DNA from 3 places in the Acidovorax temperans genome. Region 3 is predicted to be linked to each of the others. Evidence: riboswitches for the same ligand, from Rfam matches in the RefSeq annotation. Region 3 holds a riboswitch; each other region holds the start of a gene.
The links. A riboswitch is a leader RNA that binds a small molecule or an ion and turns the genes downstream of it on or off. The one in region 3 is predicted to bind cobalamin.
Positions count from the first base shown of each region.

Region 1: another riboswitch for cobalamin. It lies ahead of bluB (5,6-dimethylbenzimidazole synthase); the one in region 3 lies ahead of PQV96_RS08280 (TonB-dependent receptor domain-containing protein).
Region 2: another riboswitch for cobalamin. It lies ahead of cobM (precorrin-4 C(11)-methyltransferase); the one in region 3 lies ahead of PQV96_RS08280 (TonB-dependent receptor domain-containing protein).

Region 1 covers NZ_CP117193.1:2,213,388-2,216,655, forward strand. The annotation lists gene cobT (nicotinate-nucleotide--dimethylbenzimidazole phosphoribosyltransferase) at 1-396, opposite strand, end outside; gene bluB (5,6-dimethylbenzimidazole synthase) at 491-1,252, opposite strand; cobalamin riboswitch at 1,299-1,489, opposite strand; gene PQV96_RS10505 (cobyric acid synthase) at 1,512-3,131, opposite strand; gene PQV96_RS10510 (aminotransferase class I/II-fold pyridoxal phosphate-dependent enzyme) at 3,215-3,268, opposite strand, start outside.
Region 2 covers NZ_CP117193.1:4,424,698-4,427,965, forward strand. The annotation lists gene PQV96_RS20760 (sirohydrochlorin chelatase) at 1-987, opposite strand, end outside; gene cobM (precorrin-4 C(11)-methyltransferase) at 987-1,793, opposite strand; cobalamin riboswitch at 1,950-2,186, opposite strand; gene PQV96_RS20770 (alpha/beta hydrolase) at 2,202-3,185, opposite strand; gene PQV96_RS20775 (hypothetical protein) at 3,237-3,268, opposite strand, start outside.
Region 3 covers NZ_CP117193.1:1,742,229-1,745,496, reverse strand. The annotation lists gene PQV96_RS08280 (TonB-dependent receptor domain-containing protein) at 1-1,543, opposite strand, end outside; cobalamin riboswitch at 1,630-1,865, opposite strand; gene PQV96_RS08275 (hypothetical protein) at 1,916-2,149, shown strand; gene PQV96_RS08270 (cell division protein ZapA) at 2,146-2,493, shown strand; RNA gene ssrS (6S RNA) at 2,664-2,843, shown strand; gene PQV96_RS08265 (sulfite exporter TauE/SafE family protein) at 2,922-3,268, shown strand, end outside.

The sequences.
Region 1 (3,268 bases), 470 kb from region 3:
CAGCAGCAGGCTCGGCTGGCCGGGGGCGGCTTCGCGCGGAGCAATGTCGCGCGCCACGCCGCAGTCCACCACCGTGAGGGCCAGGCCATGCTGGCGCGCCAGCACGCTGACGGCGGCGCCACCGGCGAGGAAGTTCTCCACCATCTGCCAGGTCACGTCGCTCGGAAAGGCCGAGACGCCGCGCGCGGCCAGGCCGTGGTCGCCTGCGAAAACGACCATTTGCGGCTGCTCCAGCCGGGGGGATGCGGTGCCCTGGATCTGGCCCAGGCGCAGCGCAAGCTGCTCCAGGCGGCCCAGCGAACCGAGGGGTTTGGTCTTGTGGTCCAGCTTGTGTTGCAGGGCCTGGGTGAGTTGCGGGTCGGCGATGTCGGCAATCAGGGGCAGGTGGGCATTCATGGCTTTTCAACTTTCAACAGGGAAGCGCGGCCCGCACTCGCAGGCCCGCGCAAATCAACGGCGTTGCGCGTCAAGCAAGGGCGCGGCGGCAAGGTCAGGCGATGGTTTCCCGCCCGCGCTGGGCGGCGGCCTGGTCACGCTGCAAGTGCGCAATGAGCGGCTGTTGGTCGTCGCGCTGGCCCCATTGGTCGAAGTACACCAGGTCTTCGATGGGCAGGCGCGGCAGCCAGCCAGCGGTTTCCAGCTCGGGCTTGGCGTGGAAGTGGCTCACGTAGCCCACGCACAGGTAGGCAATGGGGGTGATGCCCTTGGGAATACCCAGCGCCTCTTGCAGGTCGGCCTGGTGGAAGATGCTGACCCAGCCCACACCCAACCCTTCGGCGCGCGCGGCCAGCCACAGGTTCTGCACGGCGCAGACACTGCTGTACAGGTCCATGGTCTTCATGTGGGTGCGGCCCACCACCACGGGGCCGGTGCGCTCACGGTCGCAGGTGATGCAGATGCCGACGGGCGACTCGATGATGCCTTCGAGCTTGAGCTTTTGGTACGTGGAACGTTTGTCGCCCTCGAACATGCCGGCGGCCTCGGCGTGGGCCTTGGCAAAGGCACCCTGCACGCGGCGCTTGGTGTCTGGCGAACGCACCACGAGAAAGTTCCAGGGCTGCATGAAGCCCACCGAGGGCGCGTGGTGCGCGGCGGTGAGGATGCGGCTGAGCACCTCGTCAGGCACCGGCGTGGGCAAAAACTGCCCGCGCACGTCGCGGCGTGAAAAGATGGCGTGGTAGATGGCGTCGCGCGCTTGTTGCGTGAAGGCGTGCGCGCTGGGCGTGGCTTGCGCCACTGCGCTGGTATTCATGGCAGTCCCCTGTGCGTGAATAGTGGCAGCGCTGCCCGGCCTTGCAGCGCCAAAAATGGCTCAGGCCGGTCTTCTGGCTTGGAGTCATCTGGCCCCCGCACCTTCCCGGCCTTGGCGACCAGTGGCATTCAGCGGGCGGCATCGTCCTTACAGCGTTGGGCACGCGGCGGAGTTGCACCGCCTTCCCGATTCTCCCTTTGCGTCATCGCATTGGGCACCTGAGGGCGGGGATGATAGCAGCCGGTGAACCGCGTATTTCTTACGCGATCAGCGCGTCCAGCACGCCCGGGTCGAAGTGCCGGGCCACCCCATCGGCCAGGCCGTCGAACACGGTATCGAGCGTGGGGGCCTGGGCGCCAAACAGGGCGTGCAGCACGGCGGCGTCCTCGAACAAACCGTGCAGGTACACGCCCAGCACATTGCCCGCCGGGTTCTGCCAGGCAATACCGGGCATGACCTCGCGCGCCACATCACCCTTGGCGGCCATGGCGGGGTGCTGGGCGGTCTGGCCGTGGTGGATTTCGTAGCCGCAGGCAGCCACGCCCGAGAGCGGCGCCCAGGCACCCGTGAGCTGCCCGAAGGCTGCGCTGGTGCGCTGCACGGTCTTGGCAGGCTCGAACACGGTGACCAGGGGCAGCAGGCCCAGGCCGGGAGCGTTGCCGTCGATGCCCTCGGGGTCGATCAGCGCCTCGCCCAGCATCTGCAGGCCGCCGCACACACCCAGCACGGTGCCGCCCTGCCCCGCGTGCGCAGCGATGGACTGGTCCAGCCCCTGCGCGCGCAGCCAGGCCAGGTCGGCGGCGGTGGCTTTGGAGCCGGGCAGCACGATCCAGTCCGTTGGCCGCAGGCCTGCCACATCGGCCGGGCTGCGCACCCATTGCAGGCGCAGGCCGGGCACGTTTTTGAGCGGCTGGAATTCATCGAGGTTGCTGATGCGCGGGTAGGCCACCACGGCCACGGTGGTGTGCACGGCGCCGGGCGTGGTGTGCGGTCGATTGAGCGGCGACGGGCCGCCCCTAGCCGCGAGAGCCCCCTCGGGGGGCAGCGAGGACACGCCAGTGCCGAGCGTGGGGGTCATATCAAACACACCGTCTTCCTCGGGCAGGCCGTGGTGCCACTGCATGGGAATGGTGGCCACGGTGGGCACGCCGGTGCGCTCCTGCAGGTGCTGCGGCGCGGGCGCGAGCAGGCTGGCATCGCCCCGGAACTTGTTGAGCACGAAGCCGTGGATCAGCGCCCGCTCGTCCTCGGGCAGTAGCGCCCAGGTGCCATACAGGTGGGCAAAAGCGCCGCCCCGGTCGATGTCGGTGACCAACAGGCAGCGCGCACCGGCGTGGCGCGCCACGCGCATGTTCACGATGTCGCTGGCGTGCAGGTTGGTCTCGGCGGGCGAACCCGCGCCCTCGATCACTACCACGTCGTTCTCGGCGCGCAGCGCATCAAGCGCGGCGGCAATCTGCGGCCACACCAGTTGGCTGCGGCCGCGCCAGGGCAGCGCGGTGAGCTCGGCGCTCACCTGACCCATCAGCACCACCTGGCTGCGCGTGTCGGCCTCGGGCTTGAGGAGGAGCGGGTTCATGCGCACTTCAGGCACGGCGCGCGCAGCCAAGGCCTGGAAATACTGCGCCGAGCCGATCTCGCCCCAGGCGCCTTCGATGCCTGCCACCCCGCCGCCGGGCCGCCCCAAGGCGGGGTGCGCCCCCTCGGGGGGCAGCGCAGCAGACGCAGTGGCAAGCGTGGGGGCAGCTACCACGCGGGCGTTGTTGCTCATGTTCTGCGCCTTGAACGGCGCCACCTTCAGGCCCAGGTTGCTGTAGTAGCGGCACAGCGCGGTGGTAAGCCAGCTTTTGCCGGCGCCGCTGGTGGTGCCCAGCACCATCACGCAGCGGGCCAGCGGATGGGCGGGCGGAGCAGTCACGGGAGTGTTCATCGGTGCATTCATGTTCGTTCCAAAGGTGCGGCCTACGGGCCTCCAACGTGCATCGCCTGCCACGCAGTCCGCAAGGCATCCTGCGA
Region 2 (3,268 bases), 1.8 Mb from region 3:
GACGGGTTGATGGGCAGCATGGGCAGCATGGGCATGTTCGTGATCATGCGCAGGCCCATGGCCGTGCACATGCACCACCGCCTCTGTGGCCGGTGCGTGGGCATGCGTGTGTTCGTGGCTGTGCCCATGGCCCAGGTCGTGGGCAATCTCGCGGTACTTGCAGCCATCGCAGGGCAGCTTGGCGTCGGGCACGCCCGCGCGCAGGTCGGCCACGCGCTGCTCCAGCAGGGCAAAGATTTCTTTTTCAAACCCGAAGTACGAGGCCTCTGCAAACCGCACCTGCGGGTACTGCTGGCGCAGGTGATCCACCTGGCGGGCAATGCGCTGCATGAGCGTGCCGGTGAACAGGTAGTACGGCAACACCACCACCTGCTTCATGCCCAACATCACCTGCCGCTGCACGGCGCGCTCCAGGCGCGGCCAGGTGATGCCGGTGAAGGCCAGGTCCACCAGTTCGTGGTCCGTCTCCTCCATCAGCCAGCGGGCCATCTTGGCAACATCGCCATTGGCCTGGCGGTCAGACGAGCCACGCCCCAGCAACACCACACCGGTGGTGGTGGGGTCGGGCATGTCCAGCTCGCTCATGCACTTGCGCAGGTTGCGGCGCAGCACATCCAGGATGGGGTCGCATGCGGTGAGGTGTGGGCCGTACAAAAACTCAGTGCCGGGGCAGTGCTCGCGGGCGTGTTCGATGGCTTCGGGAATCTCCATCTTCACGTGGCCTGCCGCATTCAGGATGAGCGGTAGCACCAGCACGCGGCGCGCGTTACGCCCGGCTTGCTGCAGGCCATCATGCAGGCTAGGGGCGGCAAATTCGATGAAGCACACCTCAATATTCCAGCCGGGCTGGCGCGTACGCCACTGGGCCACAAAGCGGTGGATTTCGTCGTTGCCCTCGGGCTCGCGCGAGCCGTGGCCGATGAGCAGGATGGTGTCTTCGTGGCGTGCGCCGTGGTGTGTACCGAGGGGCGTGGCTGGGGTTTGCATCAGGAAGTCTCCGTGGGCGTGGCAGGCACACTGGCCTTGCGAAAGCGGTGGGTGAAGCTGGCGTCGTACAGCTTGGACTTGGCAAGCGTGGGCCAGTGGCGCGCACCCAGGTTGGGGCTGGCAATCACCATGGCCTGGCTGACCACCTTGGCGTCGCGGCAGCGCTGGCGGATGTCGGCCAAGGTGCCGCGGATGATGAGTTCCTCACCCGGCCAGCTGGCCTTGTGCACCACCAGCATGGGGGCGTCATCGGCCCAGCCCGCGGCGCGCAGTTGCTCCTGCACCTTGTGCAGCAGGGTGATGGACAGGAAGATGCACAGCGTGCAGTGGTGGCGCGCCAGCTCGGCCAGCGACTCACCTTCGGGCATGGGCGTGCGGCCTTCCACGCGAGTGAAGATCACGCTCTGCGTGACTTCGGGCAGCGTGAAACTCTCCACCGCCGCAGCGGCCGAGGCCATGGCAGAGGACACGCCAGGCACCACCCGCACGGGCACCCCGGCGGCATCGAGCGGCTGCACCACTTCAATCAGCGCGCCATACAAGGCAGGGTCTCCCGTCTGCAGGCGGATGACTACCGCGTGCTGCTGCGCCTGGGCAATGAGCCACGCGGCCATCTGCTCCAGCGTCATGTCCTTGCTGTCGGCAATGGTGCAGCCGGGCGGTGCCCAGCGGGTCACGGCCTCGTTGACCAGCGAACCGGCAAACAGGATGGCTCCCGCCCGCTCAATCAGGGAGCGGCCCTTGACGGTGATGAGCTCCGGATCGCCCGGGCCCGCGCCCACAAACCAGACGGTACCGACCGTCATGGCCGGCGCCAGCCCCAGCTGCCCATGGATGCACCATGACCCGCCAAATGCTGCGCCGCTGGCTCCATCGCCAGCACAAGGAAATTCAACATGAAAACGACCCGGACTGACCCAGACCCCTGCCTCCCCGCAGGTTCTGTGAAATGGGTGGGCACGTGGCTCACCCGCTTGTCGGCCGGTCTCCGGGCTGGCGAGATGTTCCTGCGAATCCTTCCCAGGCTGTCAGAACCCAGTGGACATGCGAAGCAGGCTGAAGGCATGCAGCCTTCTCTCGCTTACCGTTGCGGGGGCAGCTCAGGTTAAGGGCGACTCGTGGTGGGCCGCGCTCTCCTGATTCCCGTTTAACTGTGCCGTTGCAATAACGGCACGAGCACCAACGGGGCGAGTATAGGGCCTGTGAGAATCGGGTCAACGAAAGGTCACGCTGGCGCACAGCCCGCGCTGGGGTGTTCGTCCCCATCCCTCCACAGCGGCCCACACCTGCTGCAAGCCATCCACTTCACCCGCCTGCAGGCCGTGGTTGGCACCGGCCAGGCGCAGCGCGCAGTAGGGTGCGCTGCGGTGTTGGGCACGCTGGGCAAATTGTTGGTAGGCGGCGGGGGGCACCATTTCATCAGCATCACCCCAGGCGTGCAGCACGGGCCATGGGCCCTGCAGCAAGGGTTGTTGCACGGGCCATTGCCACAGGTCGCGCCAGTAGCGCAGGCTGCGCCCCTGCACCACCTGCGTGTCCGCACCAGGCCCGGCCTGGGCACGGCCCAGCGCAGCCCAGTCTGCTGCATGCCCGAGGCGCTCGGCCTGCATCTGGCCGGCATCGCGCGGGTCCAGCCCACTGCCGGCCATCATCACCAGGCCCGCCAGCCCAGCGCCTGCGCTGGCTGCCAGGGAAGGCAGCAATTCCACCCCTTCCGAAATACCCACCAGCAACCACGGCACGTCGGCATGGCTGTGACCTTGCACAGCAGTGACCTGCTGCAGCGCGGCGCGCGCGTGGTTGGCCCATGCAGAAAGGTGATCGGCCTGCACAAAGCGCGCGGGGCAATCGGCCGCTGGCGTGGTATCTGCAGGGTGTACGCCCGGCTTGTGCAGCACAGTCACCTGCGCGTGCAACAGGCCCCGAAAGTAGCGATCAGCGAAGGGCCCCATACCGGCGCAGCCCGAGCCAGGAACGACCACCACGCGGTAGCGCAGGGGTGGCACCAGCGGGCCCCGCTGCAGGGCCCACAGCGCCTCACCGTGTGCCCCTGGCAAGCGCTGCGCAGAGAAGCGTTCAGCGCCACTGGCTGGCGCACCAGGCCCCGGAACCGAGCAGGCTTGCAGGCTGAGCGCAGCCAGAAAAAAGGCCAGCACAAGGCTGGCCTGGGCAACGCCGGGGCGGTGGGGCTGGGTCACCTCAGTAGCGCAGGTCATGCCCACGTTGTGCAACCCGGCCTACCCCGCCCATCACTTGAGGATAAGCACCTGTTCAGGCTGCT
Region 3 (3,268 bases):
CGTGCAATTGCATGGGGCCAATGCGGTGCGAAGCTGCGAAGGTCACGCCTTTGTATTCGGCGCGGGCTGTGTTGGCATAGCAGCCAAACGTGGAGGCACAAGGCCCTGCCCCGGCGAACGAAATCAGGTCACGCACCCGGTTGCGAAACGCCACCACCGAGAAGCTGCTGCTGCCCTGGGCATAGCGCAAGCCCAGTTCGGCGTTGCGCGCCGTCTCAGGGCTCAGAGAAGCCACGCCGTACTGGCTGAAGCGCTGGTACAGCGTGGGCGCACGGAAGGCCGTGCCCACCGATGCCGTAGCGCGCCACTGGGGCGTGATGGCGTAGCCATAGGCCACGCTGCCGGTGCCCTTGCCACCAAACTCGCTGTCTTCGTCGTGGCGCACGTTGACCTGCACCGTGTGCCCACCGGCGTTATAGCCATAGCCCAGCGCCACACCGTTTTGCGAGCGGTCGCGGTCGATGGGGTTGTTCTCCAGGTGGTCTTCGCGGCGCTCCAGCGCGGCTGTGACCAAGTGCGCACCTTCGCGCCATTCGTTCTGGAACAGGTAGCCGCGCAGGCGCGTGTCCGACAGGTAGACCGAGGGCTTGGTTTCGTATTCGTCGCGCGAATCGGTCACGCTGAACTTGGTTTTGTAGGCGCTGCTCCACTGTGCCTGCCAATTGAGGCCCAGCGCATGCATGGTGCGCAGGGCGCGGTCATCCTTGCCCAGGCCACTGTCGTAGCCGCTGTTGGTGTCGCCCACCATCAGCGTGCCTTCGAGGCGGTGCACGCTGTTGAGCTGCACGCCCACGCGGGCATTGCCGGCGGTATTGCGGTAGCCATCCTTGTCAGGGTTCTGGCCAGCGATGGGGCGGGCGTTGAAGCCATCGCTCTCGTCACGCAGCAGGCCCAGTGCGTAGTCCACGGTGCCACTGGCACCGCTGACACCAGCTTCGAGCTTGGTGGTGCCCCGGTTGCCTACGCCCACGGAGACAAACGGCGCAAAGCCCTTTTCTCCGCGCTTGGTAAAGATCTGGATCACGCCGCCCAGGGCGTCGGAGCCGTACACCGCGCCTGCCGGGCCGCGCAGCACTTCGATGCGGTCAATCAGTCCGAGCGGAATGGATTCCCACGCGGCGCCGCCGGTGGACTGCGAGTCCATCCGCACACCATCGATGTACACGGCGGTAAAACGTGATTCGGCACCACGCAAAAAGAGGCTGGTGGTCGTGCCAGGGCCGCCATTGCGGGACATTTCCACCCCGGGAAGACGGGCCAGCAAATCACCCAGGCCTGTGGCGCCACTGCGTTCAATGCTGTCGCGGTCCACGATGGACACATCGGCCACCAGGTCGGACAAAGGCTGCTGCGTGCGGGTGGCAGCGACGACGGTTTCAGACAAGGCGGGCGCGCGCTGGTTCTGCGCCAGCAGCGCGGAATCCGCCATGCTGACCTGGGCCTGGGCCGTGAAAGCGCACAGCCCGGCACAGGCCAAAGCCAGCGGACGGGGACGCAAGAACGACAACGCCTGGGTGCGGGCGCGCGGTGTGAAGTACTTCATGGTGGGAACGCAATCAACAAAATAACCCGTGCCGGCCTCCCCGCCAGCGTCTGGGTGATACGGCTGCGCAGCGTCTTTCATCAACGCTGGCAACCACCGTGTTGGCCGGTATCCGGGCTGGCAGAGCACCCTCCAATGCCTTCCCAGGGCTTGTTCAAGGCTCCCAGTGGCGTGTGAATGGAGAGGGGATCGGGCGATCCGTCTGCTGACCGTTGCGGGGGCAGCGCAGGTGAGGCTTGCCACGGCGGTGGGGTTACCTTTCTGCTTCCCGTTGAACTGCAGTCTGTGAACCAGCCTGCGAGCACCAACCGTCGGATTTTAGAACCTTGCGGCACCCCGTCCCAAAAAGACAACCCTACAATTGCGATCTCTATGGCTGAACCCTCCACCACCGACCAGATCGCCGAGCGTGTCGAGCGCCTGCTCTTGCGCCACGCCGAGTTGCAACGCACCAATGCCTTGTTGGCAGATCAGGTCAGCGCCCTGACGCAGGAACGCGACTCCCTGAAATCGCGCCTGAACGCGGCTCGCGCCCGGATTGACGCACTGCTCGAGCGGCTGCCTGCCAACGCCCCTGCCACCCCTGTCCACAAGGACGCCGAATGAAGCAAATCGAGGTCCAAATCCTGCAGCAAAGCTACCTGCTGGCCTGCCCAGACGGACAGGAATCACGTTTGCTGGACGCCGTGGAACGGGTGGACACGGCCATGACCCGAATCCGCGATGCAGGCAAGGTGCGTGCACGCGAGCGCATTGCTGTGTTGGCGGCGTTGAACCTGGCTTTTGAAGTGGCCGACCGTGATGCCGCCGCAGCCCAGGCAGCCGCGCAACCTGCGCCCGCCGGTGCACCCATTTCTGCAGTCGCTCCAACTGAAGAAGATACATTGCGCCTGCAGAGCTTGCTAAGTCGGCTGGACCAAGCCCTCGGGCAGGACGGACAGTTGTTGTAACTCCCTTCCAGCTGGGTGAGGCCATCGCTACGCGGTGCCCCCCCGCGCCACCCTCACAGGGGTCATGCCCCATGGGCTTGAAGATGGGCACGCACCAGCGACCTGATCCGAACGCCCGCCACGGTACTGGCCTATCCGCCTGCAGGGCGATAGCCAAGCGCCTACAATGCAAGGGTCTGCGGTGCTGCCGGGCTTTATATTTCCTTGAACCAATGCTCACTGAGCACGGGCTTGGTACATCGCCTGATGAGCGTGATCGTCTCGCGTCAGATGAACCCAACGTTAGGCTGCCCTCGCCCACCTGAACCCCCGGTTCAGGATGCCGGTCCGGTGGCATTCGCAGACACCTTCTTCATGGCTGGCGGCCCCACCCACCAACTCAGGTGGGGCCTCTACGCCCTCCTCAACGCCCCTCCTGTGATTCTTCGATGCTGGATCCCCTACTGATTGTTGAGCTGGGTTTATTGGGTTTGTGCACCGGCTTTCTCGCAGGGCTTTTGGGCATTGGTGGCGGCATGCTGCTGGTGCCCTTTCTGACCTACCTGCTGGACGCAAGGCAGGTGGCACCGGACCTGGCCGTCAAGATGGCCATTGCCACATCGATGGCCACCATCGTGTTCACCTCTGTATCCAGCGTGCGCGCCCACCACAAGCGTGGAGCCGTGCGTTGGGACATCGTCACCAAACTGGCTCCAGGCATTGTGCTGGGCGGTTTTGTGGCCAGCCTCGGTGTGTTCGCACTGCTCAAAGGCAGCTTCCTCGCTGTTTTCTTTGG